DNA from 3 places in the Thermomonospora cellulosilytica genome. Region 1 is predicted to be linked to each of the others. Evidence: riboswitches for the same ligand, from Rfam matches in the RefSeq annotation. Region 1 holds a riboswitch; each other region holds the start of a gene.
The links. Region 1 has a riboswitch for cobalamin ahead of cobN (cobaltochelatase subunit CobN). Riboswitches for the same ligand answer to the same signal wherever they lie in the genome.

Region 1 (9,404 bases):
AGCACGTCCACCGAAACGTCCATGGCCTCTCCTTTTGCGCGCGTTCCGCCAAGATTAGGGGCAAGGGGCCGGCGGGGCATCAGTCGCCGGATTCCAGGTCCCCCTCGAGTTCCAGATATGTGGCGCGGAGACGGTCCAGGACGTCCGGATCCGGGTCGGCCCACAGCCCGCGGTCGGCGGCCTCCAGGAGGCGTTCGGTGATGCCGCGCAGCGCCCACGGGTTGGACCGGTTCATGAACTCGCGGTTCTCGGGGTCGAAGACGTATTCCTCGGCGAGGGTCTCGTACATCCAGTCGTCCACGACCCCGGCGGTGGCGTCGTACCCGAACAGGTAGTCCACGGTGGCGGCCAGCTCGAACGCGCCCTTGTAGCCGTGGCGGCGCATCGCGGCGATCCAGCGGGGGTTGACGACGCGGGCACGGAACACCCGGTGCGTCTCCTCCGCCAGGGTGCGGGTCTTCACCTGGTCGGGAACGGCCGAGTCGCCCACATAGGCGGCCGGGCTGGCGCCGGTGAGGGCGCGGACCATGGCGACCATGCCGCCGTGGTACTGGAAGTAGTCGTCGGAGTCGACGATGTCGTGCTCGCGGGTGTCGGCGTTCTTGGCGGCCACCGAGATCCGCCGGAACGCGGCCTCCATGTCGCCGCGGGCCTCCCGCCCGTCCAGGCCGCGGCCGTAGGCGTAGCCGCCCCACACCGCGTACACCTCGGCCAGGTCGCGGTCGTCGCGCCAGTTGCGGGCGTCGATCAGCGGCAGCAGGCCCGCCCCGTACGCGCCGGGCTTGGAGCCGAAGATCCGCGTGGTGGCGCGCCGCCAGTCGCCGTGGGCCCGGCGGTCCTGGAGGGCGTGGGCGCGCAGGTAGTTGCTCTCGGCGGGCTCGTCCAGCTCGGCGACCGCCCGGATCGCGTCGTCGATCAGCCCGATGACGTGGGGGAACGCGTCGCGGAAGAAGCCGGAGATGCGCAGCGTCACATCGATCCGCGGCCGTCCCAGCTCCTCCAGCGGAACGATCTCGAAGCCGGTGACACGGCGGGAGGCGTCGTCCCACACCGGACGGCAGCCGATCAGCGCCAGCACCTCGGCGATGTCGTCGCCCTGGGTGCGCATGGCGCTGGTGCCCCAGACGGTGAGGCCGACGCTGGAGGGGTACTCGCCGGTGTCGTCCAGATGCCGCCTGATCAGGGAGTCGGCGAGGGCGACGCCGACGTCCCAGGCGTTGCGGGACGGGATGGCCTTGGGGTCCACGGAGTAGAAGTTGCGGCCGGTCGGCAGGACGTTGACCAGCCCGCGGGTGGGCGACCCGGACGGGCCGGCGGGGACGTGGCCGCCGTCCAGGGCGTGCAGCACGGCGTCGATCTCGTCGCGGGTCGCGGCCAGCCGGGGCACCAGTTCCTCGGCGGCGAACGCCAGCAGGGGCTCCATGGCCGCGCCGCCGCCGTCGAGGACCGAGCCGCAGACCTCCCCGAGGGCGGAGGCGTCCCAGCCGTGCCGTTCCATGGCCTCGACCAGCTCGCGGGCCAGGTCCTCCAGGATGTCGACCACGTCGGAGGCGGTGCGCGGCGGCTCGGACCGGCGGGCGGCCAGCCGCCGCGGAACGGGGATCGCCCCGGGCGGCGCGGTCTCGGCGCCTCCCTCGACGTGCACCCTGCGGCCGGGCTCGGCGAGGAGTTCCTTCTCGTCCACCCCGTAGGTGCGGGCGATCGCGGCGCGCAGGCCGGGGAACGCGCCCTTCGTGCCGCCCCAGACCTGGGTGGCGCGCAGGATCGCCAGGAGCAGGTTGACGCGGGCCTCGCCCTCGGGGGCCTGGCCGAGGATGTGCAGGCCGTCGCGGATCTGCACGTCCTTGATCTCGCACAGGTAGCCGTCGACGTGCAGCAGGAAGTCGTCGAACTCGTCCTCGCCCGGCATCTCCTCCTGGTGCAGGTCGTGGTGGAGCTGCGCGGCCTGGATCAGCGTCCAGATCTGCGCCCGCACCGCCGGGAGCTTGGCCGGGTCCAGCGCCTGCACGGTGGCGTACTCGTCGAGGAGCTGCTCGAGCCTGGCCAGGTCGCCGTAGGTGTCGGCGCGGGCCATCGGCGGCACCAGGTGATCCACGACGGTGGCGTGGCCGCGCCGCTTGGCCTGGGTGCCCTCGCCGGGGTCGTTCACGATGAACGGGTAGATCATCGGCAGGTCGCCCAGCACCGCGTCGGGGGCGCAGGACGCCGACAGGCCCAGGCCCTTGCCGGGCAGCCATTCCAGCGTGCCGTGCTTGCCGAGGTGGATGACCGCGTCCGCGCCGAACGACTCCTCCAGCCAGCGGTAGGCGGCCAGGTAGTGGTGGGACGGCGGCAGGTCGGGGTCGTGGTAGATCGCGATCGGGTTCTCCCCGAAGCCGCGGGGCGGCTGGATCATCAGCACCACGTTCCCGAACCGCAGCGCGGCCAGCACGATGTCCTCGCCGTCCACGTACAGCTCGCCGGGCGGCTCGCCCCAGTGCTCGCGGATCCGCTCGCGCAGGTCGTCGGGCAGTGCGGCGAACCACTTGGCGTACGTCTCGAGCGGGACGCGGGCGGCGGCGTTGCGGAGCTGCTCCTCGGTCAGCCACTCCACGTCGTGGCCGCCGGCGGCGATCAGCGCGTGGATGAGGGCGTCGCCGCTGCCGGGGTCCTGCCAGAGGGTGTGGTCCTCGCCGAGGTCGTAGCCGGTCTCGGCCATGCGGCGCAGCAGCCGTACCGCCGAGGTGGGGGTGTCGAGGCCGACCGCGTTGCCGACCCGGGAGTGCTTGGTCGGGTACGAGGACAGGACGATGCCGACGCGGCGCTGCGTGGCGGGCTTGTGGCGGAGCCGGGCGTACCGGACGGCGATCCCGGCGACGCGGGCGGCGCGCTCGGGGTCGGCCCGGTAGGTGGGGACGCCGTCGGGGCCCTCCTCCTTGAACGAGAACGGCACCGAGATCAGCCGCCCGTCGAACTCGGGGATCGCCACCTGCATCGCCGCGTCCATCGGCGACAGCGCCGCGTCGGACTCCTCCCAGGCCGCCCGGGAGGTCGTCAGGCACAGCCCCTGGATCACCGGCACGTCCAGCGCGGCCAGCGCCCCGGCGTCCCAGGCGTCCTCGTCGCCCCCGGCACTGGCCATGGACGCCACCGACCCGCCGGCCGCCAGCACGGTCGCGACGAGGGCGTCGGCCCTGCCCAGCAGTTCCAGCAGTCCCTCGTCGGCGCCGCGCAGCGACCCGCAGAAGACCGGCAGCGCGTTGGCGCCCCTGCGCTCGATGGCGTCGCACAGGGCGTCCACGAACGCGGTGTTGCCCGACAGCTCGTGCGCCCGGTAGAAGACCACGCCCACCGTGGGCCTGCCCTCGCGCCAGGGCCGTTCCCCGTGCACCCCGTACGCGGGCATCCTGACCGGCGGCTCGAAGCCCTCGCCGGTCAGCAGCACCGTGTCCGACAGGAAGCGGGCCAGTTCCCGCAGGTTGGCGACGCCGCCCTCGCGCAGGTAGTCGAGCGCCTCCGCCGCGACCCCGGCCGGAACGGTCGACAACGCCATCAGCTCGGCGTCCGGGTCCGCCTCACCGCCCAGCAGGACGAGCGGCAGCCCGGTGGCCCGCAGCGCCTCGACGCCCTCCGGCCAGGTCTTGCGCCCGCCCAGGAGCCGGACCACCACCACGTCCACGTCCCGGGTGAGGCCCGGCAGGTCGCCGGGGTCCAGCCGGGCCGGGTTGGCGGTCACGTATCCCGCCTGCGCCTCCCGCGCGGCGAGCAGTTCGGTGTCGGCCGTGGACAGCAGCAGTACACGCATCGGGCGCCTCCCCCGGGGTCTCCGCGCCCCGGCTCGCAGCGAAGCGGACACGACGACGGGCAGTCTCCTGGCTCCCGGATCACCGGGCCCTCCCCGGCCTTCCAGCCTCGCGGCCGTGGCCATCGTCGAGGAGGCCCCTCCCCGGTCACAGTTGCGGGACAGCCCCGGATTCGCACCGGGTTCCTGCCCTGCCGTCGCCCGGCAGTCTACGGCCCGCCCCTCCGGACGGCGGGCACGGGTGATCACCACGCGACGGGCCGGCCTTCGTCATGGGGGCCGCCGGACGCGTCAGCCGGGATGGCGGGTGGCCTCGTCCAGCGGCGTCGGGGCGGATTCGGCGATCGCCTGTGCCGTCGGCGGCACCTCCTGAGCGGCCACCAGGTCCTCCAGTGGGGTGCGCGGCGGCAGCGTCCGCCAGCGGTCGTCTCGCCGATCATCGCTCATGCGCCCATCATGCCCGGCCGGTCCCGATTTCTGTCACCCCCGGCCCGTACAGTGCGGGCATGACGGTGCCCGAACGGCTGGCGTGGGCCGTGGACGTGCTGGACGTGCGGCCCGGCGACCGGCTGCTGGAGATCGGCTGCGGGCGCGGGGTGGCCGCGGCGCTGGTGTGCGAACGGCTGGACGACGGCCATCTGACCGCGATCGACCGTTCGGCGACGGCGATCGAGGCGGCCCGGCGGCGGAACGCCGAGCACGTCGCGGCGGGCCGGGCCTCGTTCGAGCAGGTCAGTCTGGAGGAGGCGGACCTGGCCGGCCGCCGCTTCGACAAGATCTTCGCCGTCAACGTCAACCACTTCTGGGTCCGCGACCCGTCCCGCGAACTGGAACGGCTCCGCCGGGCCCTGTCACCCGGCGGCGCGCTCCACCTCTTCTACGACCCGCCCTCGGACGCCAAGGCCGCCGAGGTCGCCGCCGGGATCGGCGCCGCCCTGACCCGCTGCGGCCTCACCCCGGCCGTCCTCCGGCGGGACCGCCTGCTGTGCGTCACGGCCCGCCCGTGACGCCCCGGCGGGGCTGAGCCCGCCCACGCGGACGGCGGGGGTTCGGTAGGGGGCGTCGGCGCTGGGGAAGCGCCGAACCCGCCCGCGCGGGCGGCGGGCACGCCGTGTCCTTGACGGTGCCCTGGAACGGTGCAAGCGTGAAATTCCGGACGGAAGGGGGACCGTCATGATCGAAGTGAAGACCCTCGACAAGCCCGACGAGCGCCGGGACTTCCCACGGGGGCATCTGGAACTGGTCCAGCTCACCGGCCTGGTCTTCGGGATGGCCACATTCGAGCCCGGCTGGCGCTGGTCGGAGTCGGTCAAGCCGATCGCGGGCACCGACCTGTGCGAGTTCCACCACAACCTCTACTGCGTTCAGGGCCGGATGCGGGTCCGCATGAAGGACGGCAGCGAGCAGGAGATCGGAGCCGGCGACATCGCCGTCGTCCCGCCCGGCCACGACGCCTGGGTGCTCGGCGACGAGGCCTGCGTGATGTACGACTTCTCCGGAGGCATCGACGACTACGCCAAGGCCAGGACCACCTGACACCCGTCCACCCGGCGACCCCGCCGAGGCGGGGCCGCCGCCTCGTCCGCCCGCACACCGTCTCCGCACCAGTGGGCGCCCCACGAAGGCCGTTGCGCGCAGGTCGGCGGTGCCCGTTCCGGGCCGGTGAGCGACCCGCTCGGACGGGGTCAGGGGTCGAGGCGGCGGAGGATGGGGGTGAGCAGGTCGTTCAGTTCCCTGACCATGACGATGACGGCGTCGTGGGCGGCCTGCTCGACGTCGGCGTGGGGGCCTTCGGGGGCGGCGGGGAGGTGGTCGAGGGGGACGGGGGCGTCGATCAGGAGGGTGGGGCGCAGGTGGGGGCTTTTGCTGACGTCCTCGTCGGAGGGGTGGAGGAACTGGCCGAAGGTCCGGGGCCAGCCCCGCCAGCCGCGGTCGTGCCACCACTCGCGGGAGGCGGTGAGCTCGGCGGGGGGCGGGGAGGCCAGCATGACGTGGGCGGTGAGGCTGCCGTCCCAGGTGTTGCGGGAGCAGTCGGTGTACAGGATGCGGCGGTGCCAGCGGACGTAGCCGGGGGTCAGGGACGGCGTGGTGGCCAGCCGCCAGGCGGTGGACGCGAACGTGACGGGGGCGATGTCGCCCCAGCTGTCGGCGAAGAGGGAGATGTTGCGGCGGACGTGCTCGCCGTAGCGGCTGATGCCGAGGTCGGAACGCTCCCGGTCGTAGTCGTGGTCGATCCAGAACGCCTCGTGCCCGCCCAACCCGTCCTCCCGGCGCTTCGCGACAAGACAACCTGCCTCAGCCAGTCTCCGCGAAGCCCCGCCCGTTTCCGCCGGATTCCGTTCTCAGCGGAACGACCGGGAGGGTCAGCGGCGGGCCCGTACCGTAACACCGGTCATGCGACGATCTCCCATGAATTTCCGCGGCGCACCAGCAGTTCCCGGGTGAGCAGCAGCGACGCCCGGCCGGGCACCGGCCCGCCCGGCGGCAGCCCCGCGATCCGCTCCCCCTCGGGCGGCAGGTAGCGCTCGTCGGCCCAGATCTGGTCGACCACCCAGCGGAGCTTGTCGATCCCGTCCGGATGCCCGGTGCCGGTCGCCACGAACAGGTCGCGGGCGGGCAGCGCCACCACCAGGTCGCCGTCGACGTCCTGGCCCAGCTTCTCCACGAACCCGTCGTCGAGGACGAGCGCGGCCTCCAGGTCGCCGCCCGCGCTCACCGACACCGCCCGCGCGTCCGGATACCAGGTGAACGACACCTCGGGGCGGCGCACCCGCAGGTTGGCCACCGCGCGTTCGCGCAGCTCGGCGGGCTCCACCCCGAGCCGGGCGCAGTGCCGGGGGGCGAGCCGCTCCAGCTCCCCCTCGGGCCGGTCGAACGCGTACCCCACCAGCAGGTCGCCGGTGAACGGCTCGGCGATCGGCAGTTCGCCGTCCGGCAGCGGGAACTCCAGCTGCATCCGCACCGGAACGCGCGCCCGCATCACCGGAACGATCTGGGCGAGCGCCTCCGCCCGGGGCGGGACGGCGCTGTGCCGGGACTGCCTCATGCACGACCCTCCTGCGGCTCTGGCTTGTAAAACGGATCACCCTACCGGCTTTCGCGGGCCGCTCACGGGCCGCCCGGGGGCACCACCGGCAGGCCGGCGGGGGCGCCGCGCTCGATCAGCCGCCACAGCGCGGCGGTGTCGAGATGCCGCTCGACCAGGTCGCCGAGCGCGTCCAGCCGGGCCTCGCGCAGCGCGCCGAAGGACACGTCCGGGGCGGGCGTGAAGTCACGTCCGGCCACGTCGGCGACCTCCCGCAGGAACGCCCGGCGGAAACCGTCGTTCTCCAGCGCGCCGTGCCAGGTGGTGCCCCACACGCTACCGACCCGGCAGCCGTCCAGGAACGGACGCGCGCCGTCGCGGACGGTGGCGACGCCGTGATGGATCTCATAGGCCGACACCGGGTGACCGTAGGCGGTGCCGGTGGGCCGCCCGAGGGTCTTGCCGGGGGCGAACTCCACCCGCACCGGGAGCAGGCCCAGGCCGTCGACCCGGCCCGCGCCGGACTCGACCTCGTCGACGATCTCCTCGGCGAGCATCTGGTAGCCGCCGCAGACGCCCAGGACGGGGGCTCCGCGGTGCGCGCGGCGGACGATCTCGTCGGCGATGCCCCTCGCCCGGAGCCAGGCCAGGTCGGAGACGGTGGCGCGGGAACCGGGGAGCACGACCAGGTCGGCGTCGGCCAGCTCGCCGGGGGTGGTGGCGTACCGGATCGCGACGCCGGGCTCGCAGGCGAGGGCGTCGATGTCGGTGAAGTTGGAGATCCTCGGCAGCCGCACGACGGCGACGCGCAGGGTCTCGGCGCCGTGCGGGGTTCCCGCGTCCGGGGGCGGGGCGTTCAGGCTGAGGCTGTCCTCGGCGTCGATCTGGGCGCCGTCCAGCCAGGGCAGCACGCCGTAGGTGGGGCGGCCGGTCAGGTTCTCGAGCTGGCGCAGACCCGGCTCCAGCAGGTCCATCGCGCCCCGGAACTTGTTGATGACGAACCCGGCGACGAGGGCCTGGTCGGCGGGTTCCAGCAGGGCGACCGTTCCGTAGAGGGCGGCGAACACCCCGCCGCGGTCGATGTCGCCGACCACCAGCACCGGCAGCCCGGCGGCCCGCGCCAGGCCCATGTTGGCGATGTCGCCGTCGCGCAGGTTGATCTCGGCGGGGCTGCCGGCGCCCTCGCAGATCACCACGTCGTACTGGTCGCGGAGGATCCGCAGGCTCTCCAGGGCGACGTCGCGCAGCCGCTGCTTGTGGTCGCGGTACTCCAGGGCGTCCACGTCGGCGACCGGCCTGCCGAGCAGCACGACCTGGCTGCGGCGGTCGCTGCCGGGTTTGAGCAGCACCGGGTTCATGTGGGCGGTGGGCTCGATCCGGGCCGCCTGCGCCTGCATCGCCTGGGCGCGGCCGATCTCCGCGCCGTCGGCGGTGACCATCGAGTTCAGCGACATGTTCTGGGCCTTGAACGGGGCCACCCGCACGCCCTGGCGGACCAGCCAGCGGCACAGCCCGGCGGTCAGCACGCTCTTGCCCGCGTCCGAGGTCGTTCCGGCGACCAGCAGCGCACCGTTCAACGTCGTCTCCAGCGCGTCAGGGCGGCCGCCGCGCAGACGGCCGCGGCGGCGAGGCCGACCGCCCGGGACAGGCGGACGGCACGGCGGATGTCCTCGGTCTCCGGCGGGGCGCCGTCGCCCAGCTCCGGGCGGTGCTCGGTCCTGCCGCCGTAGACGTTGACGCCGCCGAGGCGGACGCCGAGCGCTCCGGCGAACGCGGCCTCGCAGCGTCCGGCGTTGGGGCTGGGGTGGGCGGCGCCGTCCCTGCGCATGGTGGCGTACGCGTCGCGCGGGCCGCCCCCGGCGAGGGGCGCGCAGGCCACGGTGAGGACGGCGGTGAGGCGGGCGGGCGCCCAGTTGGCCAGGTCGTCCAGGCGCGCGGAGGCCCAGCCGAAGTTCCCGTACCGGTCGTTGCGGTAGCCGACCATCGCGTCGAGGGTGTTGACGGCCCGGTAGGCCAGCAGCCCCGGCACTCCCGCCACCGCGCCCCACACGAGGGGGGCGACGACGGCGTCGGAGGTGTTCTCGGCGACGGACTCCACGGTGGCGCGGGCCAGGTCCGCGGCCTTCAGCCCGGCGGGGTCGCGGGCGCACAGGTGGGGCAGGCGGGCGCGGGCGGCGTCGATGTCGTCCGCCTCCAGCGCCGTCGCCATGGCGTTCCCCTCCCGGCCGAGGGACGTACCGCCCAGAACGGCCCAGGTGGCGACGGCGGTGAGGGCCGTTCTCGCCGAGGGGGTGCGGGCCAGGCGTTCGGCCGCGACACCGGTGGCCGCGGCGGCCCCCACCAGGAGGGCGGTGTAGGCGATGCCGCGCCGCCTGGAGTCCGCGTACATGCGGCGTTCCAGCGCGCTCGCCGCCCTGCCGAACGCCGCGACGGGGTGGCCGCGCCGAGGGTCCGCGAAGACCGCGTCCAGCGCGACACCGGCCAGCAGCCCCAGCGCCCTAGACGAGCCGGGCATCCAGCGCGTCCCAGTTGAGGTCCAGCCAGTCCTGCGCCCGGCGGATCCTGCCCCCGACGCCGTCCCGCCACATCCGCGCCCAG
Region 2 (9,404 bases), 2.3 Mb from region 1:
GTTCGCGCTGGCGGTGATCGCGTTCGGCCGCTGGCGGGGGGTGACCGCGCTGGTGGGGCTGGCGATCACCTTCCTGTTGCTGGTGAAGTTCCTGATCCCGGCGATCCTGGCCGGACAGCCGCCGCTGCTGGCCGCCATCGTCTGCTCCGCCGCGATCATGCTGGCGGTGCTGTACCTGACGCACGGCCCGACGATGGCGACGTCGATCGCGCTGGTCGGAACGCTGGCCAGCCTCGCCCTCACCGGGGTGCTGGCGTCGGTGGCGATCGGCCTGACCCGCCTGTCCGGCATGGCCGACGAGAGCGCCCTCAACCTGGGCCTCAGCTACGACGTCAACCTGCAGGGCCTGCTGCTGGCCGGGATCATCATCGGCTCGCTGGGCGTTCTGGACGACGTCACCGTCACCCAGGCCGCCACGGTCGGGGAACTGGCGCACGCCAACCCCGCGTACCGGTTCGGGCAGCTCTACCGGGCCGCCGCCCGGGTCGGCCGGGCGCACATCGCCTCGGTGATCAACACGATCATCCTGGCGTACGCGGGCTCCTCGCTGCCGCTGCTGATCCTGATCAGCGTCGGCGAGCAGCCGCTCGGCCAGGTGCTGACCGGGCAGATCCTCGCCCAGGAGATCGTCCGCAGCGTGGCCGGCACCCTCGGCCTGATCGCGGCCGTCCCCATCACCACCGCCCTGGCGGCCCTGGTCCGTTCCCGCAGCGCCCCGGTGGAGGACGACCCGCACGACGCGACGCCCGCGACGCCCCGGCCGCCCGCGCCCGCCGGGGAACCGGACCTGCCGCCGCACGGCTGGCCGTACTCCGACCGGTACGCCTGACCTCACACGGAGGTCTCCGCACGGCCGCGGGCGGGGGTCCTGCCGCGCCACAGCAGCGCGTCCAGGCCGAACCGCCCGCTGCCGGTGCCGGCCAGCAGCAGCGCGGTCGCCGCGACGAGGAGGACGAACTCGAAACCGCCCTCGTTGACGAAGAGCCCGTCGTCCCGGTGCACGAACCAGTACGCCCCCGCCATGTCGAGGGCGATCAGCACCCCGGCGACCGGCACCAGCAGGCCGAGGATCAGGGCGAGGCCGCCCAGGATCTCCACCCAGGTCGCGTAGTAGGCGGCCAGGGTGGGCAGGGGGATCCCCAGGTCGTCGAACCCCCGGGCGACGGCCCCGAGCCCGATGTCGGTGAGCTTCTGCAACCCGTGCGCGAGGAGGATCACCCCGAGGGCCAGACGGCCGATCAGGAGTCCGATGTCGCGGAGGACGGGAAAACGGTCGGCGAAATTCATGGTGGATCCAGGAGAGTTCGGTGTGCGTGGGCCGGCCGGGCGCCTCGGCCCGCCGCCGGCGGTGCGGGCCGCCTGTCCCGGCCCGGCCTGGTTGAAAGAGGAATCACTACCCGGCGCGGGTGCCGTCAAGCGGCCCCGGGCGAAGACGCCGGCACTAGAGGTCGGCGGGCGTGCGCGGGTCCGGGGCGCCGGGGGGCAGGACGCCGTGGCGGCGCAGCACCCGCCCGACCGCCGGGCCCCAGGCCGGGCGGAGCCGGGCCGCGCGCAGCAGCGCCTCGTCGGTGAGCAGGTCGGCGGCCCTCCCGGTGTGCAGGTGGCCCTCGGCCAGGATCGCGGCGTCGTCGGCCCAGCGGTGGGCGAGGTCCACGTCGTGGGTGGATGCCACGATCGTGGTGCCGGCGGCCTGCAGGGCGGCCAGCGTCGCCAGCAGCGCGTCCACCCCGGCCGGGTCCAGCCCGGCGGTCGGCTCGTCCAGCACCAGCACCGCCGGGCGCAGCGCCAGCGCCCCGGCGATCGCCACCCGCTTGCGCTGGCCGAACGACAGCAGATGGGTGGGCCGGTCGGCCAGGTCGGCGATCTCCATGGCCGCCAGCGCCTCGGCGACCCGCGCGCGCACCCGGTCGGCGGGCAGCCCCAGGTTCAGCGGGCCGAACGACACGTCCTGCACGACGCTCGCCGAGAACAACTGGTCGTCGGGGTCCTGCAGCACCAGTTGGACGCGGGTCCGCAACTCGGTGAGGCCCCGCCGCGAGTACGACACCGGCGACCCCCGCCACAGGACCTGTCCCCGTGACGGCCGCAGCCCTCCGGTCAGCAGCCGCAGCAGGGTCGTCTTGCCCACGCCGTTCGGCCCGAGCAGCGCCAGCGTCCGTCCCTCCGGCACCTCCAGCGACAGCCCGCCGAAGACCGGCGGTTCGCCGTCGTAGGCGAACGAGACCTCCCGGGCACTGAGGATCGGCGTCACGGCGGACCTTTCAAGACGAGTCACAGCAGGCGTTCCAGGGCGAGGGTGGCGGTGACCGCCAGGGCGGCGGGCAGCGGGGCGGCCAGCAGGAACGGCGTCCGCAGCGGGATCGGCTCGACCGCGACCGTCAGGGCGCCGGTGTAGCCGCGCCCGGCCAGGCCGATCTCCAGCCGGCGGGCGCGGTCGAACGAGCGCACGAACACCGCCGAGCCCAGCCCGCCCAGGGAACGCCAGGTCGCCTGCAGGGACCGGGCGCCCAGCCGGCCGGCCTGGGCGTCGCGGATCCGCCGGGTGGTGTCCAGCACCACGAACAGCATCCGGTAGATCAGCGCCGCCACCTCCACCAGCGTCGCGGGCACCCCGAGCCGCACCAGCCGGGGCAGGGTGTCGGCCAGCGGGGTCGTCCCGGCGAACAGCAGCTGGCACAGCACCGCCGCCCCGCACCGGGCCACCACCTCCCCGGCCCGCCGCGGCCCCCCGTCCGCCCAGCCGATCCCGTCCGCGCCCACCGTGACCAGGAACGTCAGCGATCCGGTCAGCGCGAACCCCAGCGGCGTCCGGGCGGCCCGCAGCAGCGTGCGGGCCGGCACCCGCGCCCAGCACAGCGCCACCGCCAGGGCGACCAGCGCCGTCACCACCGCCCCCGGCCAGGGCGGCAGCACCAGCGCGCAGCCCAGCAGTCCTCCGGCCAGCAGCGCCTTGGCGGCAGGGTGGTGCCGCCGCCACGGGCTGCGGTAGGCCGCGGCGTCGATGGCGAGCACTCAGCCGTCGTCCCGCCGGGCGGCGGTCAGCCTGCGCCGCGTCCGGACGACCCCGAGGCAGTAGCCGAGCACGCCCGCGCCCAGCGCCGCCTGCAACGCGAACAGCCCGGACTCGATCTCCCCGGACGGGGGCTCGTACAGCGGGGCGAACCAAGGCTCGTAGCCGGGGTCGTTCTCGGTGATGACGGTCTCCGCCTGCCCGTCCGCCCCGGTAAACGGCTCCTCCTTGCCGTCCCCGGCCCCGATCGCCAGCGGCGCCACCGCGAGCGCCACCACCGCCAGCACCAGCAGCAGGTTGACGATGCGGCCCTTCACGCCGTCACCTCCCTACGATCGCGCGGCACGCGGCACCGGCGGCAGTTCACGATGCGGTCCCTCACGCCGTCGCCTCCGTGCGGTCGGGGCGCAGCACGCCGAGGCGGGTCAGGTCGGCGGCGGCGGAGGTGCGCAGCAGCCGGACGACGAGGACGGTCAGCAGGCCCTCGCTGATCGCCAGCGGGATCTGGGTGACCGCGAAGATCCCGCCGAACTTGGCCAGCGCCCCCGCGAAGCCGGACTCGGCGTCGGGGAAGGCCAGCGCGAGCTGGGCCGTGGTGACGCAGTAGGTGGTCAGGTCGGCGACGAACGCCCCGGCGAACACCGCGGGGAGCAGGCCGAGGCGCCGCACCAGCAGGTACGCCCCGAAGCCCGCCCACGGCCCGGCGACCGCCATGGAGAACACGTTGGCGCCCAGCGTGGTCAGCCCTCCGTGCGCCAGCAGCAGCGCCTGGAACAGCAGGGTGATGGTGCCGAGCACCGTCATCGCCGGCGGGCGGAACAGGATCGCGCCGAGCCCGGTGCCGGTCGGATGCGAGCAGCTTCCGGTGACTGACGGGATCTTCAGCGCGGACAGCACGAAGCAGAACGCCCCCGACGCGCCCAGCAGCAGCTTGTCCTCGGGGGAGTCCTTGACGCGGCGGCTCAGCACCGTCGCGCCGTGGACGACGAACGGGGCCGCGGCCACGGACCAGGCGACGGCATGGGAGACGGGGAGATAGCCCTCGGCGATGTGCACGGGCGGACACCGGACCTTTCCAGCACCTCGTGGACGGTGGTCGAGCGCCGTGGCCGGTCTCCTGGCTGACGGGTCCGGCCCGCCGCTCCACCTTCCCAGGCGCGGGCGCCCAGTGGCCTCCATGCGGAGCGAGCGGCGGGATCTCCCGATCACAGTGGCGAGGGCCGCTCCGGTCTTGCACCGGAATTCCCGAACACCACGGCCCGGACAGCCTAGCCATACCTGCCCGGTTGCGCAGGTATGGGGATATGGATCTCTGGCACGATGGACAGGTGCATCTGGTTCCCGCCGACCGTGCCCACCGGACCCCCATCGACGACCACCGTCCGTGCGAGGCGATCGCGGCCATCGGCGACCCGGCCCGCGTGGCGGCCTGGGCCCGCCGCTTCGACCTGCTGTCGGACCCCGGCCGGCTCACCCTGCTGCTGGCCATCGACTCCGCCGGGCCGATCAGCGTGACCGACCTGGCCACCGCCTCGGGGATGTCCGACACGGCCGTCTCCCGCGCGCTGCGGCTGCTGCGCACCGCCGGCCTGGTGGAGCCCGAACGCGACGGCCGGATCGTCCGCTACCGGCTGGCCGACCCCGCCATCCGCCCGCTGCTGGCGGCCGCCGCCTCCTGACCCGTTCCCCGAAGACGCGGGTCAGCCGCGCGGCGCGTACATGATCACCGCGACGCCCAGCAGGCAGATCGCCGCGCCCGCCAGGTCCCACCGGTCCGGCCGGAACCCGTCGACCAGCACGCCCCACGCCAGCGACCCGGCCACGAACACGCCCCCGTACGCCGCCAGGATCCGCCCGAAGTGCGGGTCCGGCTGGAACGTCGCCACGAACCCGTACGCCCCCAGCGCCAGCACCCCGGCCGCGATCCACAGCAGGCCGCGATGCTCCCGCCACCCCTGCCAGACCAGCCACGCCCCGCCGATCTCGGCCAGCGCGGCCAACCCGAACAGCACCAGCGAACGCAGCACGGTCATGGACCGCACCCTCTCATCCCGCCCGTCCCGCCCGTGCCCCGGTCGCCGGGGGCTACAGCGGAACGAAGGTCAGGCCGCGCTTCTTGAGCCGGGGCAGGACCTGGCGGAGGGCGGCGACGGTCTGGGAGCGGTCGCCGCCGCCGTCGTGGCAGAGCATGATCGCGCCCTCCTTGGACTCCAGCAGGGCGCGCCTGATCCGGCCGACCCCGGGCCGCCGCCAGTCCTGCGGGTCGACCTCCCAGCCGATCGGGATCATCCCGAACTCGGCGGTCGTCTCGAACACCTGCTTGGACCAGGCCCCGCCCGGCGCCCGGAAGAACTTCGGGGTGACCCCGGTGGCCTGGGCGATCCGCTCGTGGGCCTCGGCGATCTCCCGGCGGATCCGCCGGGAGCCGATCCGGTCGAACGGCGACGGATGGCTCATGGTGTGGTTGCAGATCTGGTGCCCCGCCTCCACGATCCGCCGGGTGATCAGCGGGTACTCCCTGACCATCTCGCCCACCACGAAGAAGGTCGCCGTGACCCGGTGCTCGGCCAGCAGGTCCAGGATCTGCGGCGTGTACTCCGGGTGCGGGCCGTCGTCGATGGTCAGCGAGATCGTCCCCGGCGGCCGTCCGGGACCCAGCTCCCTGAGGTTGGTCACCGCCTCCTTGCGGCGCGGCGCCGGGGTCGGCTTCCACGCCGGGTGGCCGGGCAGGATCACGGCGGGGGTCACCACCGGGGGCCGCCCGGGCGCGTGCGGCCCGCCGGCCGCGCGCAACGGGCGCGAACCCGAGGGAGCCGGGGTGGGGGTCGGCCGGGCGGCGGGTCCGCGCCCGCCCGTCCCGGCGGCGCCGCGCACGCTGTCGGACGAGGCCGCCACGGCGAAACCGATCGCCCCCAACGTCCACAACAACCGGCGCCGCGTCGGCTCCTTCAAGTCCATGGCCAATAAAGGTATAGGGCGTTTTACCGTCACACCGGCGTGTTCGGCACAGATCGGGCGACGGCGCCCCGGGAAGGCCCGGAACGTCCCCGGGCGAAGGTGAAGGAGGACGATGGCGACGCCCGTGGTGGGGGTGCCGCTGGCGGTGGTGCTGCTCGCGCTGACCGCGGTGGCCGCGCTGCTGGTGCGGGCCGGCGGCATCGGCGCGGCCCGGGAGGTGGCGGTGGCGGCCGGGCGCGCCGCGGGCCAGCTGGCCGCGGTGTCGCTGCTGATCGCCGCGGTGCTGCGGAGCGCGGGCGCCACGGCCGCGTTCGTCGCGCTGATGCTGGTGATCGCCGCGGTCACCGCCGCCGGGCGGATCGCCGGGCGGCGTTCGGCGAGGGCGGCCGGCTGGTCCGGGCTGGCCATCGCCGCCGGGGTCGGCCCGGTGCTGGCGCTGGTGGTGCTGTCGGGGGTGGTGCCGGCCCGGCCGGTGGCGGTGCTGCCGATCGCCGGGATCCTGATCGGCGGGGCGATGACCGCGACCGCGCTGACCGGCCGCCGCACGCTGGACGAGCTGCGCACCCGGCACGGCGAGTACGAGGCGGCGCTGGCGCTCGGGCTGGTGCCCCGGGACGCGGCCCTGGAGGTGTGCCGTCCGGTCGCGGCGCTGGCGCTCGTCCCGGCGCTGGACCAGACCCGCACGGTGGGGCTGGTGACGCTGCCGGGCGCGTTCGTGGGGGTGCTGCTGGGCGGGGCGAGCCCGGTGGAGGCGGGCGCGACGCAGCTGCTGGTGCTGGTCGGGCTGCTGGCGGCCGAGGCGGTCTGCGTGCTGGCGACCCTGGAACTGGTCGCCACCGGCCGGCTGCATGAGGCCGAATGAGCGGGCGGCCGGAGTAACGGCTTTCCAGGCGCATGGGGTGAGGAACGCTGTACGCCTGCTCCGGCCGCCTGCTCCCTCCGGAGTGCCCCTTGCCGTCCCGGCGGTCCGGGGGCGAGTCGGGCCGCGGTCCGGCAAGGGCTTCGACGATAACTCGCGGTATGAAATGCGTGAAGTGACTCACTGTCTACAGTTATTCACAACATGTGTCAGCTTTGGCGGGTCACTCGTTCACGCGTTCCGTCCGGCCGTTCCGTCACGCGGGCGGTGTGCGCGCCGACGCTCCGTGCGCGGTTCCGCAGTCTTGCCGTAACTGCGAACCGTTCGCAATAGTGGCGGCATGGTGTCCCGCCGGGCGGCGCCTCCCGGACCGGGGTCATGCTCAGAACACGTCCCGCACGGTCCGGGAGGCGCCGCCCCGTTCTCTCGGCGGAACGCATCGTCATGGTCTCTCGTTGACCGGGTACGGAAGCGCACGAGAACGCTTCCGCCGACCCCCGGAAGGGGAGGACGACCATGGCCTCGATCGTCACGAAGATCAGGCGATTCCTGCACACCCCGCAGGGCCGCCAGGCCCGCGCCCACGCCGAACGGCTGGCCCGCGACCCCCGCGCCCGCGCCAAGCTCCGCAGCCTGATGGGCAAGCGCGGCGCAGGCGGGCGCCGCCACTGAGGAACCACACGCCGGTGAGCGGTCCGGGGACCGCTCACCGGCCGGCGGGCCACCGCGGTGAGCCCGTCCCCGGAGCGACGGATTTCCCGGGCCTCCCTCTCCAGTGCGGCGGAACTTCTCCGCCCTGCGGCGGAGTCAAAGGGGTGCGGTGTCCCGGTATGGTCCGAAGACCCGGGGAAAGGCGGGGCTGTGGAGCCTGGAGCGGTACTGGACGGCAAATACCGGCTGGTGCGACGGCTGGGCCAGGGCGGCATGGGCGAGGTGTGGGCCGCCGACGACCTGTCGCTCGGCCGGCGGGTCGCGGTCAAGATCGTGCTGTCCAACCTGGGCATCGACCAGGAGCTGATCCGGCGGCTGCGGCGCGAGGCGCAGGCGGCGGCGTCGCTGCAGCATCCGGGGATCACCGTGGTCCACGCGATGGGCGAGCACGAGGGGCATCCGTTCTTCGTGATGGAGCTGCTGGAGGGCCGCGACTTCGGGGCGCTGCTGGAGGCGCACCCGGACGGGCTGTCCGTACCGCACGCGGTGTCGCTGGTCAGGCAGGTCGCCGAGGCGCTGGCGTACGCGCACCGCAAGGGCGTGGTGCACCGCGACATCAAGCCCGCCAACCTGATGGAGCTGGCCGAGGGCGGCGTCAAGATCTGCGACTTCGGCATCGCCCGGTTCGCCGACGCCGCCTCCGACCTCACCCCGATGGGCATCATCGTGGGCACGCCCCCGTACACCGCCCCCGAGCAGTACCGGGGCGAGCGGGGCGACGAGCGCTCGGACCTGTACTCGCTGGGCTGCACCCTCTACGCACTGCTGACCGGCCGTCCGCCGTTCACCGGCCCGTCGATGGCGGCGTTCATGAACCAGCACCTGCGCGAGGCCCCGCCGCAGCCGACCGCGTTCCGGCCGGACGTCCCCCCCGAGCTGGAGGCCCTGACCCTGCGGCTGCTGGCCAAGGACCCCGCCGCCCGGCCCGCCATGTCCGAGGTGCTGGCCCGCCTGACCGCCCTGGCTGCGCCGGTCACACCGGTGATGAGCCCGCCCGCCCCGACCCGCCCGTTCGCCGCGGCCCCGCCGCCCGGCCCGCCGCCGGGTCCCCCGCCGGGCCCGCCGCCCGCCCGGGCGGCCGAGCCGCCCCCGCCGGCGGTGCAGGCGATCAACGGCGCCGTCGCCCGCCTGCAGGGCCGTCCCGCCCGCACCGTGACCCGCGTGTGGAACGCCGTCGCGTCGGCCGTGGGCTGGCTGCTGCGGGCACCCGGCGGCGCCGGCCGTGACGTGGATCCGGCGCAGCGCCGCGACGGCGTCGGCCTGACGCTGGTCATCGCCGCGATCACGCTGGGCGGACTGCTGTGGGCGCGGACGGAGACCACGTTCACGACGGCGGTGGCGGACCTGCTGCGCGGTGCGTTCGGCCTGTGCGCCTACGTGCTGCCCATCGCGGTCGCGCTGCTGGCCGCGCGCGTCTTCCGCCGTCCCGAGCGCCGTACCGGCACCATCCGCATCCTGGTCGGCTCCGCCATCATCGGCATCGGCGTGCTCGGCGTCATCCACGCCGCCGCCGACAGCCCCGACCCCTTCACCGGCATGGACCAGGTGCGCGGGGCGGGCGGCGTCCTCGGCTGGCTCGTCGGCGCCCCTCTGGAGTCGGCCCTGACCGCGTGGGCCGCGATCCCCCTGCTGCTGGCGGTCGGCGGTCTCGGCGTCCTGGTCGCCACCGCCACGCCGCTGCAGAGCGTTCCCGACCGCCTCGGCCGCGTGCTCGGCTTCCTGGCCGGCGGCGGCGACCGCGAGCCCGGGGAACGGAACGCGCAACAGCCCTGAGGGAGCGTTCACCCCAGCCCGCGGGCTGGAGTTTTGTCCTGTGATGCGCTGACCGGCTCAGGTAAGCCGATTCCTGAGATAAAGTTCGTTGGT
Region 3 (9,404 bases), 1.5 Mb from region 1:
TCGGCCTCGGGCGCGGGCTCGATGGCGCCGCGCTCGGCCAGCAGCTCCCACCACTGCGCCAGGGTGGGCCGTTCGGCCAGCTCGGCGAACGCCACCTCGATGCCGCGCTTGCGCAGCCGCCCGGTCAGGCTCATCAGCCGGATCGAGTCCATGCCCAGCTCGATCAGGTTGTCGTGCGGGTCGACCTGTTCCCCGAGCACCTGGGTCAGCGACTCGTGCAGTTCTTCCCTGGTCAGCACAGAACGCTCCTTGTGAACTTAGGTAAGGCTAACCTAATTCACAGCATTCCGGCCGTCAACGCCCTCCGCCGGTCCGCCGGCACCACCAGCGGGGTCCCCGTCTCCGGGCACGGGATGATCTGGCAGGGCAGCCCGAACACCCGCTCCACCAGCTCCGCCGTCACCACATCCTCCGGCGCCCCCTGCGCGACGATCTCGCCGTCGCGCATCGCCACCAGATGGGTCGCGTACCGGCAGGCGTGGTTGAGGTCGTGCAGCACCGCCACCAGCGTGCGGCCCTCCTCGTGCAGCCGCGAGCACAGGTCCAGCACCTCGATCTGGTGCGCGATGTCCAGGAACGTCGTCGGCTCGTCCAGCAGCATGATCGGGGTCTCCTGGGCCAGCACCAGCGCCAGCCACACCCGCTGCCGCTGCCCGCCCGACAGCTCGTCCACGACCCGGCCGGCCAGCCCGCTCACCCCGACCGCCTCCATCGCGGCCGACACCGCCCGCTCGTCCTCCCCGGACCACTGGCGCAGCAGCCCCTGGTACGGGTACCGGCCGCGGGCCACCAGATCCGCCACCGTGATCTCGTCCGGCGTGATCGGCTGCTGCGGCAGCAGCCCCACCCGCCGCGCGACCTGCTTGGCCTGCTGCCCCAGGATCGGCTCCCCGTCCAGGAACACCGCCCCCTCCCGGGGCTTGAGCAGCCGCGCCAGCGCCCGCAGCAGGGTCGACTTCCCGCACGCGTTCGGCCCCACGATCACCGTGAACGACCCGTCCGGGATCTCCACCCCGAGCCCCTCGGCGACCACCCGCTGCTCGTAGGCGAGCGTCAGATCCCGAGCCGCGAGCCTGCTCATGTGGTCCCCTTTCGTCCGGTGGTGGTCAGCAGCCAGACCAGGTAGAGGCCGCCGAGGGTGCCGGTGACGACGCCGACCGGGACGGCGGCCGGAAGCTTGAGGGAGATCAGGTCGCTGACGGCCAGCAGGGCGGCGCCCATCAGCCCGGCCGACAGCAGGTGCGGGCCGGTGCGGCGGGTCAGGCGGCGGGCCAGCTGGGGCGCGGCCAGGGCGACGAACGGCACCGGGCCGACCGCCGTCGTGGCGGCGGCGATCAGCCCGACCCCCGCGGCGACCAGGATCGCGCGGGAACGCTGCACGGGGACGCCGAGGGCCTGGGCGGCGTCGTCGCCGAGCTCGCCCATCTTGAGCCGGCCACCGTAGGCCAGCGCCGGCGGGACCAGGACGGCGAGCGCCAGGGCCAGCGGGACGGCGTGCTCCCAGCCGCGGTTGTTGAGGCTGCCGGTCAGCCAGAACGCGGCCTCGTAGGCGTCGCGCAGCTCGGCCCGGGTGATCAGGTAGCTGTTGCAGGCCTCCAGCATGGCCGCCGCCCCCACGCCGATCAGCACCAGGCGGTGGCCGTTCACCCCGCCGCCCCGGTACGACAGCGCGTACACCGCCGCGGCCGTGCACACCGCGCCGGACACCGACCCGACGGCGATCGAGGCCGTACCGCCGCCGAGGACCAGGATCTGCAGCAGCGCGCCGGTGGACGCGCCGGTGGTGAAGCCGATCAGGTCGGGGCTGCCCAGCGGGTTGCGGGACATGCTCTGGAAGATCGCCCCGCTGATGCCCAGCGCCAGCCCCGCCAGCAGCCCGGCCACCGCGCGCGGCAGCCGCAGCTCGGTCACGATGAACGTGGTGGCCGCATCGCCCTGCCCGGCCAGCGCCCGCACCACCTCCGGCGCCGGGATCGGGAAGTCCCCGGTGCCGACCACGAACACCGCCGCCGCCAGTCCCACCGCCAGCAGCGCGACGCCCACCGCGGCGGCCCGCGGCTCCCACCGCACCGACAGCGCTCCGGCGCGCACCACCCGGCTCACAGCTTCGGCGCCTTCCCCCGGCGGACCATCCAGATGAAGACCGGCGCCCCCACGAACGCGGTCACGATGCCGGTCTCCAGCTCACCGGGCCTGGCCAGCACCCGCCCGGCGATGTCGGCGGCCAGCAGCAGCACCGGGGCCAGCAGCAGCGAGTACGGCAGCACCCACCGCTGGTCCGGCCCGATCGCCGAGCGCACCATGAACGGCACCGCCAGCCCGAGGAACCAGATCGGCCCCACCGCCGCCGTCGCCGACCCGCACAGCACCACGATCGCCAGCGCCCCCAGCACGCGGGTCCGGCCGGGGTTCACCCCCAGCGCCCGGCCCGCCTCCTCCCCGAGCGCCAGCGCGTTCAGCGGCCGGGCCAGCAGCAGCGCCAGCACGGCACCGCCCAGCATGAACGGCCCGAGCTGCGCGAACACCTCCAGGTCCCGGCCCGACAGCGATCCCACCTGCCAGAACCGGAACCCGTCGAAGTTGCGCGGGTCCAGCAGCATCACCCCGGCGGTCAGCGCGCTGAACACCGCGTTCAGCGCCGCCCCCGCCAGCACCAGCCGCGACGGCGTGGCCCCGGCCCGGCCGTAGGAGCCGACCGCGTACACCAGCAGCGCCGCCCCGGCCGCCCCCGCGAACGCCGCCCACACGTACACCAGCGACGTCCGCGCGTCGAGGAACCCGATGACCAGCACCACCGCGAACGCCGCGCCGCCGTTCACGCCCAGCAGCCCCGGCTCGGCCATCGGGTTGCGGGTGAGCGCCTGCATCAGCGCGCCCGCCAGCCCCAGCGCCGCGCCGACCGCGACCCCCAGCAGCGTGCGCGGCACCCGGAGGTCCTGGATGATCAGCGCCTCCCGTGACCCGTCCGGGTGCAGAAGGCCGGCCACGACCCGGTCCAGCGGGATGCTCTCGGCCCCGATCGCCAGGCTCGCCGCCATGGTCAGCACGAGGACGCCGGCCAGGACCAGCAGCCCCCCGGCCCGTCCGGCCGCGGCCGTCGCGCTGACGGGCTCCTTGCGCGGGGGGGCTTCGCGCACCGGAGTCGACACGGATTTAGGCTAGCCTAAGCTAAGCCCGTCGATAAACGCCCTTCCCCGCCGATTCCGGCGCCGGGCTTTCGTCATGCCCGGAATGTCGGTGCCCTCCGCCAGGATGCCTTTCGTGGCGATCCATGTGGCGAGCCGGCGACGCGGCACGGCGTCCATCGAACGCGAGCACCCGGACGCGCTCGTCGTGGACGTGACCTCACGGGCCGAGGAGCCCTGGGTGCGGTTCAGCCCCTTCTACCCCCACGGCGGCATTCCCGTCCCGTTCACACCGGGAGTCACGGCCGCGTCCGTCGAGGGCGTCTGGCAGGCGCTCAAGGTCTTCGCCGACGCCGACGTGGACCCCGCCAAGCTCTCGATCACCACGATGCGGGGCCTCAAGCGCACCGTCCGCCGGCACGGCCCCGTCCGGGGCCACCGGGCCGGCCTCCACGGCCGGACCCTGCTCCCCTACGAGCAGGCCCGCAGGCAGATCTACCTCCCCACCTACCGCTGGACCCTGGAGCACCGCACCGCCGACCTGGTGACCCGCCTGACCGCCCTGTCCCGGCACCGCGACGTCGTCCTCCTCGACTACACGACGAACGGCGACGTCACCGACCTGTCCACCCCGCTGTCCCACGCCGCCCTGATCCGCCACCACATCGAGAACACCTGGCCCGCCTGACACGGTCGTCCTCCGTTCGCCGGGCCACGGGAGGTCAGCCCGTCCTCGCTCCGCCGCGGTCGCCCGATCTCCCTCGCGCGGGCCCGGAACAGGTCAGGTGAGGCCGCAGAGCGTTCCGCAGACGGGGCAGTGGGCGCGTTTGACGGTGGAGGTCACCAGCGCCCGGCAGTTGTCGCATCGCCCGCTCTCGAGCAGTCCCCACGGCGGCCCGATGCTCCCGTCGTAGAGGTCGCGGGCGGGCCAGGCGACGAGTTCGACGTAGGGCTCTTCGGGTTCGTCGTCCGGGTCGGGCCGCGATCGGAATGCCTCGGCGAGCACGAGGATGCTCTCCCCGTCCTCGTCCGCATGGCGGGGCAGGACCCGGCGCAGCACGTCGACCAGCTCGCCCAGGGTGAGCTGCCGCAGCCTCTGGGCGAGCCGTTCCCGCTCCTCGTCGCTCGTGGTGCTGAACGGCGGAAGGGGACCCTGCTCGTCGGCGGCCATACGGTCACCGTAGGCAGGGGCGGCCGGGACGTTCCACGGGTTTTCGTCCGGCCCCGTACCGGGGACGCGTGGGACGGAACGTCACGTGTGCGAAGATTGCCGGTCGAAGGCGACGGCGGAACGAGGAAGCCGGTGCGAATCCGGCGCGGTCCCGCCACTGTGATCGGCGAGCGGATCCCGAACGACGCCACTGCCCGGGGCTCCGGGCGGGAAGGCCGGGACGAGCATCGACCCGAGAGCCAGGAGACTCACGCGGTCGCCTCCTCAGCACGATGGGGCGGATCTCCCCGGGCGAGGAACGGCGCCGTGCCGTGCCCCGCGCAGGGTGGATCCGGCCCTCCGCCCGCCGTGGGCGCCGTCGAGGAACGGCGGTCACGGCCCGTTCTCAGGAGAGACACCGGTGTCGATGGACAAGGCGCGGCTGCTGGCCGGGATGCTGCTGGTGCTGCCGCTGGCCGCGTGCGGCGGCGGCGCGCAGGAGCAGGCGACGGCGGCCGGCGGCGAGTGCGTCCGCGAGTACGACGCGGGCAAGGACTACTTCCCGGTCAAGCAGGAGATCCGGCACGCCACCAACTTCACCCTGCGGTACGCGAAGAACTACCAGGTCATCACGGTCAAGCAGCCGTCGCCGGGGGCCGCGCCGCAGACGTACGTGCTGGTGCGCTGCGGGACGCCCGCACCCAGGCTGGAGGGCGCGCTCAAGGGCGCGACCGTGGTGCAGACCCCGGTGCGCACGCTGTTCTCCGGCTCGACGACGCATCTGCCGTTCATCACCGAACTGGGCGTGCTGGACCGGCTGAAGGGCGTCGCCGCCGCCGGGCTGATCACCTCGCCGCAGGTCCGCGCGCAGGTGCGGGCCGGGAAGGTGGTCGAGTACGCCGACGTGACCGGCGAGCAGGTGAACACCGAGAAGGTGATCGGCGCCCGCCCGGACGTGCTGATGACCGACGGCCGGGAGAACCCCGCGTACGGGCCGCTGCGGCAGGCCGGGGTCAGGATCGTCGCGAACGCGGAGTGGCAGGAGACCACCGCCCTGGGCCGGGCCGAGTGGATCAAGTTCGTGGCCGCCCTGACCGGCACCGAGGCCACGGCGTCCGAGACGTTCGACAAGGTCGCCGCCGCCTACCGGGCGCTGGCCGGCAGGGTGCGGACGGCCGAGCCGGTGACGGTCCTGCCCGGCCAGATGTTCCAGGGCCAGTGGGCGATCCCGAACGGCGAGAGCTTCATGGCCCGCCTGATCCGGGACGCGGGCGGCACCTACGCCTGGGCCGGCACCAAGGGCACCGGCAGCATGACCCTCGACCTGGAGGCGGTGCTGGCCGAGGCCCGGGACGCCGAGGTCTGGCTGCCCCAGATGAACGAGTGGAAGACCCTCGCCGACGTCACCGAGGCCGACCCCCGGTACGCCGAGTTCGCCGCCTTCAGGTCCGGCAGGGTGTGGCCCGCCAACAAGGCCCTCGGCCCCGGCGGCGGCAACGACCTCTACGAACGCGGCGTCGTCCGCCCCGACCTGATCCTGGCCGACCTGGTCGCCATCCTCCACCCGGACCTGATGCCGAACCACTCGTTCACCTTCTACCAGCGGCTCGCCAAGTGACCGACCCCCGCGACCAGGCCCCCGCTCCGTCCGACACGGGCGGGCTCGCCGTGCGGCCGGGCGGGGCGGCGGGGGCACGGCGGCGGGGGGTCGTGCTGGGGGTGCTGGGGGCGGTCGTGGTGGCCGGGTTCGTGCTGGCGGTGGCGTTGGGGTCCACGGTGATCCCCGTCGACCGGGTGATCCCGGCGTTGCTGCGGCTGGACGGGGCCGACCCCGGGGTCGAGGTGATCATCTGGACGGTGCGGCTGCCGCGGGCGGTGACCGCGGTGCTGGCCGGGGCGGCGCTGGCGGTGGCCGGGGTGCAGATGCAGACGCTGTTCCGCAACCCGCTGGCCGAGCCGTACATCCTCGGGGTCAGTTCCGGCGCGAGCCTGGGCGTGGCGCTGGCGGTGACCGGCTGGGCGGTGCCGGCGGGCGCGTTCACCGGGGCGGTCGCCGGACCGGGGCGGGCCGGTCTGGTGGTGGCGGCCTCGGCGGGCGCGGCGGCGGTGCTGATGCTGGTGCTGGCGCTGGCACGGCGGGTCCGTTCGGTGGTGACGATCCTGGTCATCGGGGTGATGGTGGGCTCGGCCACGTCCTCGCTGATCACGCTGCTGCTGGCGTACTCCGACGGGCAGCGCGCCCAGCAGTACCTGGGCTGGAGCCTGGGCAGCTACGCCGGGACCACCTGGGACGACCTGGCGGTGTTCGCCTCGGTCTGCGGCGTGGCCCTGCTCGCCGCGCTGGCCGGGGTCAAGCCCCTGAACGCCCTGCTCCTCGGCGAGAACTACGCCCGCACCATGGGCGTCCGCGTGCGCCGCACCCGCACGGCCACCCTCCTGACGGCGTCGGTCCTCGCCGGCTCGGTCACCGCGTACTGCGGCCCGGTCGCGTTCCTGGGCCTGGCCGTCCCCCACATGGCCAGGCTGCTGCTGGGCACCGCCGACCACCGCGTCCTGATGCCCGCCGCGATCCTCCTCGGCTCCACCGTCTCCCTGGCCTGCTGCATCGCCACCCAGGCCCCCGGCAGCGGCGCGATCCTCCCCCTGAACGCGGTGACGACCGTCCTCGGCGCCCCCGTCGTCATCACCGTCCTCCTCCGCAGCCGCGCCGCCCGAGCCGGATGGGCGACGTGACCGCCATGCCGATCCCGCGGCCCGGCCGGTCCGCCGCGAACGCGCATGACGCCGGTCGCGCGGACCGCTGCCGCACGGACCCCTTCGGCTGGACGGAGGTGAACGCGTGCTGGTCTTGGACGCGTTGACGGTCGGTTATCCCGGGCGGCGGGGCCGGGCGGCGCGGCGCGTGCTGGAGCGGGTGGACGCCGAGGCGCGGGCCGGGGACCTGACGGTGCTGATCGGGCCGAACGGGACGGGCAAGTCGACGCTGCTGCGGACGCTCGCCGGGCTCCAGCCGCCGCTGGAGGGGAAGGTGCTGCTCGACGGGTCGCCCGTCGCCGCGATCGGCCCGGCGGAGCTGGCCCGCCGCGTCGCCGTGGTGCTGACCGAACGGGACGTTCCCGCGCTGCTGACCGGCCGGGAGCTGGCGGCGCTGGGGCGTCATCCGCACACCGGGTTCACCGGCCGCCTCACCGCCGCCGACCGTGCGGCGGTCGACTGGGCGCTGACCGCCGTGGACGCCGCCCACCTGGCCGAACGCCCCGTCACCGAGCTGTCGGACGGGGAACGCCAGCGGATCCTCACCGCCCGCGCCCTCGCCCAGGAGCCCGCCGCGATCCTGCTGGACGAGCCGACCGCGTTCCTGGACGTGCCGTCACGGGTCGCGCTGATGGGCCTGCTGCGGCGGCTGGCCCGGGAACGTTCCCTGGTCGTCGTGGTCTCCACCCACGACCTGGAGCTGGCCCTGCGCATCGCCGACCGCGTCTGGCTGATCACCCGTGACGGCGGCCTGCACCGCGGCACCCCCGAGGAGCTCGCCCTGAACGGAGCGATCTCCGCGGCGTTCGACGGCGGCGGCCTGACCTTCGACGCGGCGTCCGGCGTCTTCGTCCTCCCCGGCGGCTCGCGCGGCACCGCCCACGTCACCGCCCCCGGACTCCACAGGCCCCTGCTGGAACGGGCCCTGTCCCGCGAGGGCTGGCGTCCCGTCCCCGAACCTCCCGCCGACCTCACCGTCACCTGGGACGGCGAGGCCTACGAGGCCACCCGCAACGGCACGTCCCACCGTTTCCCCACCCTGGCGGCGTTCACCGGCTGGCTCCGCCGCCCCTGACCCCGGAGACGCCAGCCGGGCGGGCGCCGTTGGGGCTCAGTCGACGGGCAGGACCTGGCAGTCGTCGTTGGGGGTGCCACTGGAGCCCGCGTCCGGTTCCCAGCTCAGGGCGTTGGCAGGAACGTCAACGAAGGCGTAGGTCTCGCCCTCTTCGAGACAGTCGTCGTGGTCGCGGCCGACCTGGGTGCCGCCCAGGTCGGTGACGACGAAGCCACGCTTGGGGTCCAGGGTGACGCGGACGGTGAAGCCGCCGACGCGGTTGGCGCGGAAGGGCGCGTTGACGGGGACGACCCACATGCCGGAGGGCTTGCGTTCGATCAGGGCCCGGTCGCCCTCGTCGCCGTCCTGGTCCCAGCCGTCGATGTACACGGTGGCGTTCGGCTGGATCTGCCGCAGCGCGGACTGCTCGGGGGAGGTGCAGCCCGCCACGGCCGCGAGGATGGGCAGCACGGCCGCGGCCGTCATCCTGTGACGCACAGTGTTCTCCTGGTGCTCGCCTGGAACGAAGGCCGGATCAGCTCCTCGGGGGGACTCGCCGCCCACCGTTCGGCGCCTGTCGACGGTGTCGCTGAGCCGTGCCGGCCCAGCATGCACCCACCTCCAGGAAGGCGTCCAGTGTCGGAGGTCACAGGGCGTCACCGCCGAGGGCTCCCGGAACGGGCGGGAGCACGCCGGGCCTGCGACCCAGGGCCGGCGTGCTCAGCCGTTGATGGCCTTGGTGACGGCCTCCACGGTGGAGAAGTCCATGCTCAGGCGGTTCTTGGTGACGGCGGCGGTGAGGCCGGTGGCGGTGTCGGCCCAGGCGTACGTTCCGCCGACGCCGGCCCAGCCGAAGACGGTCTGCTCGCCGGTGACGGGATGCCCGAGGGGGAAGCCCAGCCCGAACGCGGCCTCGTTCCCCATGATCTGGTCGGTGCCCTCGACCGCGACGGCGGTGATCTCGGTGAGGCGTTCGGGGGAGATCAGCCGGACGCCGTCCACGTTCCCCAGCAGCGCCGCGTACAGGCGGGCGACGGCGCGGGCGGTCATCTTGCCGCCTGCGGGGATGTCGGCGCGCAGCACCTGCGGCAGGTTCCCGAACGCGGCCGTCGGGAAGATCGCCTTGGGCGCGGTGGAGAACATCGGGGCGTCCTCGGGGATCTGCTCGAACCCCTTCGTCGCCTCCTCCGGCTCCTCCAGCACGGCGACCCGGCCCAGCTCCGGCTCGGGCATCCCGAAGTACATCTCGTCGGCGATCCCGAGCGGCCCGGCCACCTCCTCGCGCAGCACCTGCGAGATCGGCTTGCCGGTCACCCGGCGG

Region 2: another riboswitch for cobalamin. It lies ahead of HNR21_RS03180 (energy-coupling factor ABC transporter permease); the one in region 1 lies ahead of cobN (cobaltochelatase subunit CobN).
Region 3: another riboswitch for cobalamin. It lies ahead of HNR21_RS07350 (ABC transporter substrate-binding protein); the one in region 1 lies ahead of cobN (cobaltochelatase subunit CobN).

Annotation. Positions count from the first base shown of each region.
Region 1 is NZ_JACJII010000001.1:3,014,827-3,024,230, reverse strand. Features, by position in the region: gene HNR21_RS14545 (alpha/beta hydrolase) at 1-23, opposite strand, end outside; gene cobN (cobaltochelatase subunit CobN) at 80-3,784, opposite strand; cobalamin riboswitch at 3,825-3,995, opposite strand; gene HNR21_RS14535 (hypothetical protein) at 4,073-4,228, opposite strand; gene HNR21_RS14530 (SAM-dependent methyltransferase) at 4,288-4,788, shown strand; gene HNR21_RS14525 (cupin domain-containing protein) at 4,955-5,317, shown strand; gene HNR21_RS14520 (hypothetical protein) at 5,467-6,039, opposite strand; gene HNR21_RS14515 (DUF1444 domain-containing protein) at 6,174-6,827, opposite strand; gene HNR21_RS14510 (cobyric acid synthase) at 6,890-8,383, opposite strand; gene HNR21_RS14505 (cobalamin biosynthesis protein) at 8,380-9,321, opposite strand; gene HNR21_RS14500 (phosphotransferase) at 9,305-9,404, opposite strand, start outside.
Region 2 is NZ_JACJII010000001.1:667,779-677,182, reverse strand. Features, by position in the region: gene HNR21_RS03205 (YibE/F family protein) at 1-829, shown strand, start outside; gene HNR21_RS03200 (DoxX family protein) at 832-1,287, opposite strand; gene HNR21_RS03195 (energy-coupling factor ABC transporter ATP-binding protein) at 1,442-2,251, opposite strand; gene cbiQ (cobalt ECF transporter T component CbiQ) at 2,272-3,012, opposite strand; gene HNR21_RS03185 (energy-coupling factor ABC transporter substrate-binding protein) at 3,013-3,327, opposite strand; gene HNR21_RS03180 (energy-coupling factor ABC transporter permease) at 3,389-4,066, opposite strand; cobalamin riboswitch at 4,101-4,282, opposite strand; gene HNR21_RS03175 (ArsR/SmtB family transcription factor) at 4,339-4,689, shown strand; gene HNR21_RS03170 (YnfA family protein) at 4,711-5,043, opposite strand; gene HNR21_RS03165 (polysaccharide deacetylase family protein) at 5,096-5,968, opposite strand; gene HNR21_RS03160 (ABC transporter permease) at 6,081-6,830, shown strand; gene HNR21_RS03155 (hypothetical protein) at 7,344-7,499, shown strand; gene HNR21_RS03150 (DNA translocase FtsK 4TM domain-containing protein) at 7,689-9,311, shown strand.
Region 3 is NZ_JACJII010000001.1:1,504,211-1,513,614, reverse strand. Features, by position in the region: gene HNR21_RS07380 (non-ribosomal peptide synthetase) at 1-239, opposite strand, end outside; gene HNR21_RS07375 (ABC transporter ATP-binding protein) at 278-1,081, opposite strand; gene HNR21_RS07370 (FecCD family ABC transporter permease) at 1,078-2,103, opposite strand; gene HNR21_RS07365 (FecCD family ABC transporter permease) at 2,100-3,149, opposite strand; gene HNR21_RS07360 (DUF6939 family protein) at 3,253-3,813, shown strand; gene HNR21_RS07355 (hypothetical protein) at 3,907-4,296, opposite strand; cobalamin riboswitch at 4,378-4,566, shown strand; gene HNR21_RS07350 (ABC transporter substrate-binding protein) at 4,703-5,893, shown strand; gene HNR21_RS07345 (FecCD family ABC transporter permease) at 5,890-7,008, shown strand; gene HNR21_RS07340 (ABC transporter ATP-binding protein) at 7,115-8,104, shown strand; gene HNR21_RS07335 (hypothetical protein) at 8,141-8,581, opposite strand; gene HNR21_RS07330 (serine hydrolase domain-containing protein) at 8,804-9,404, opposite strand, start outside.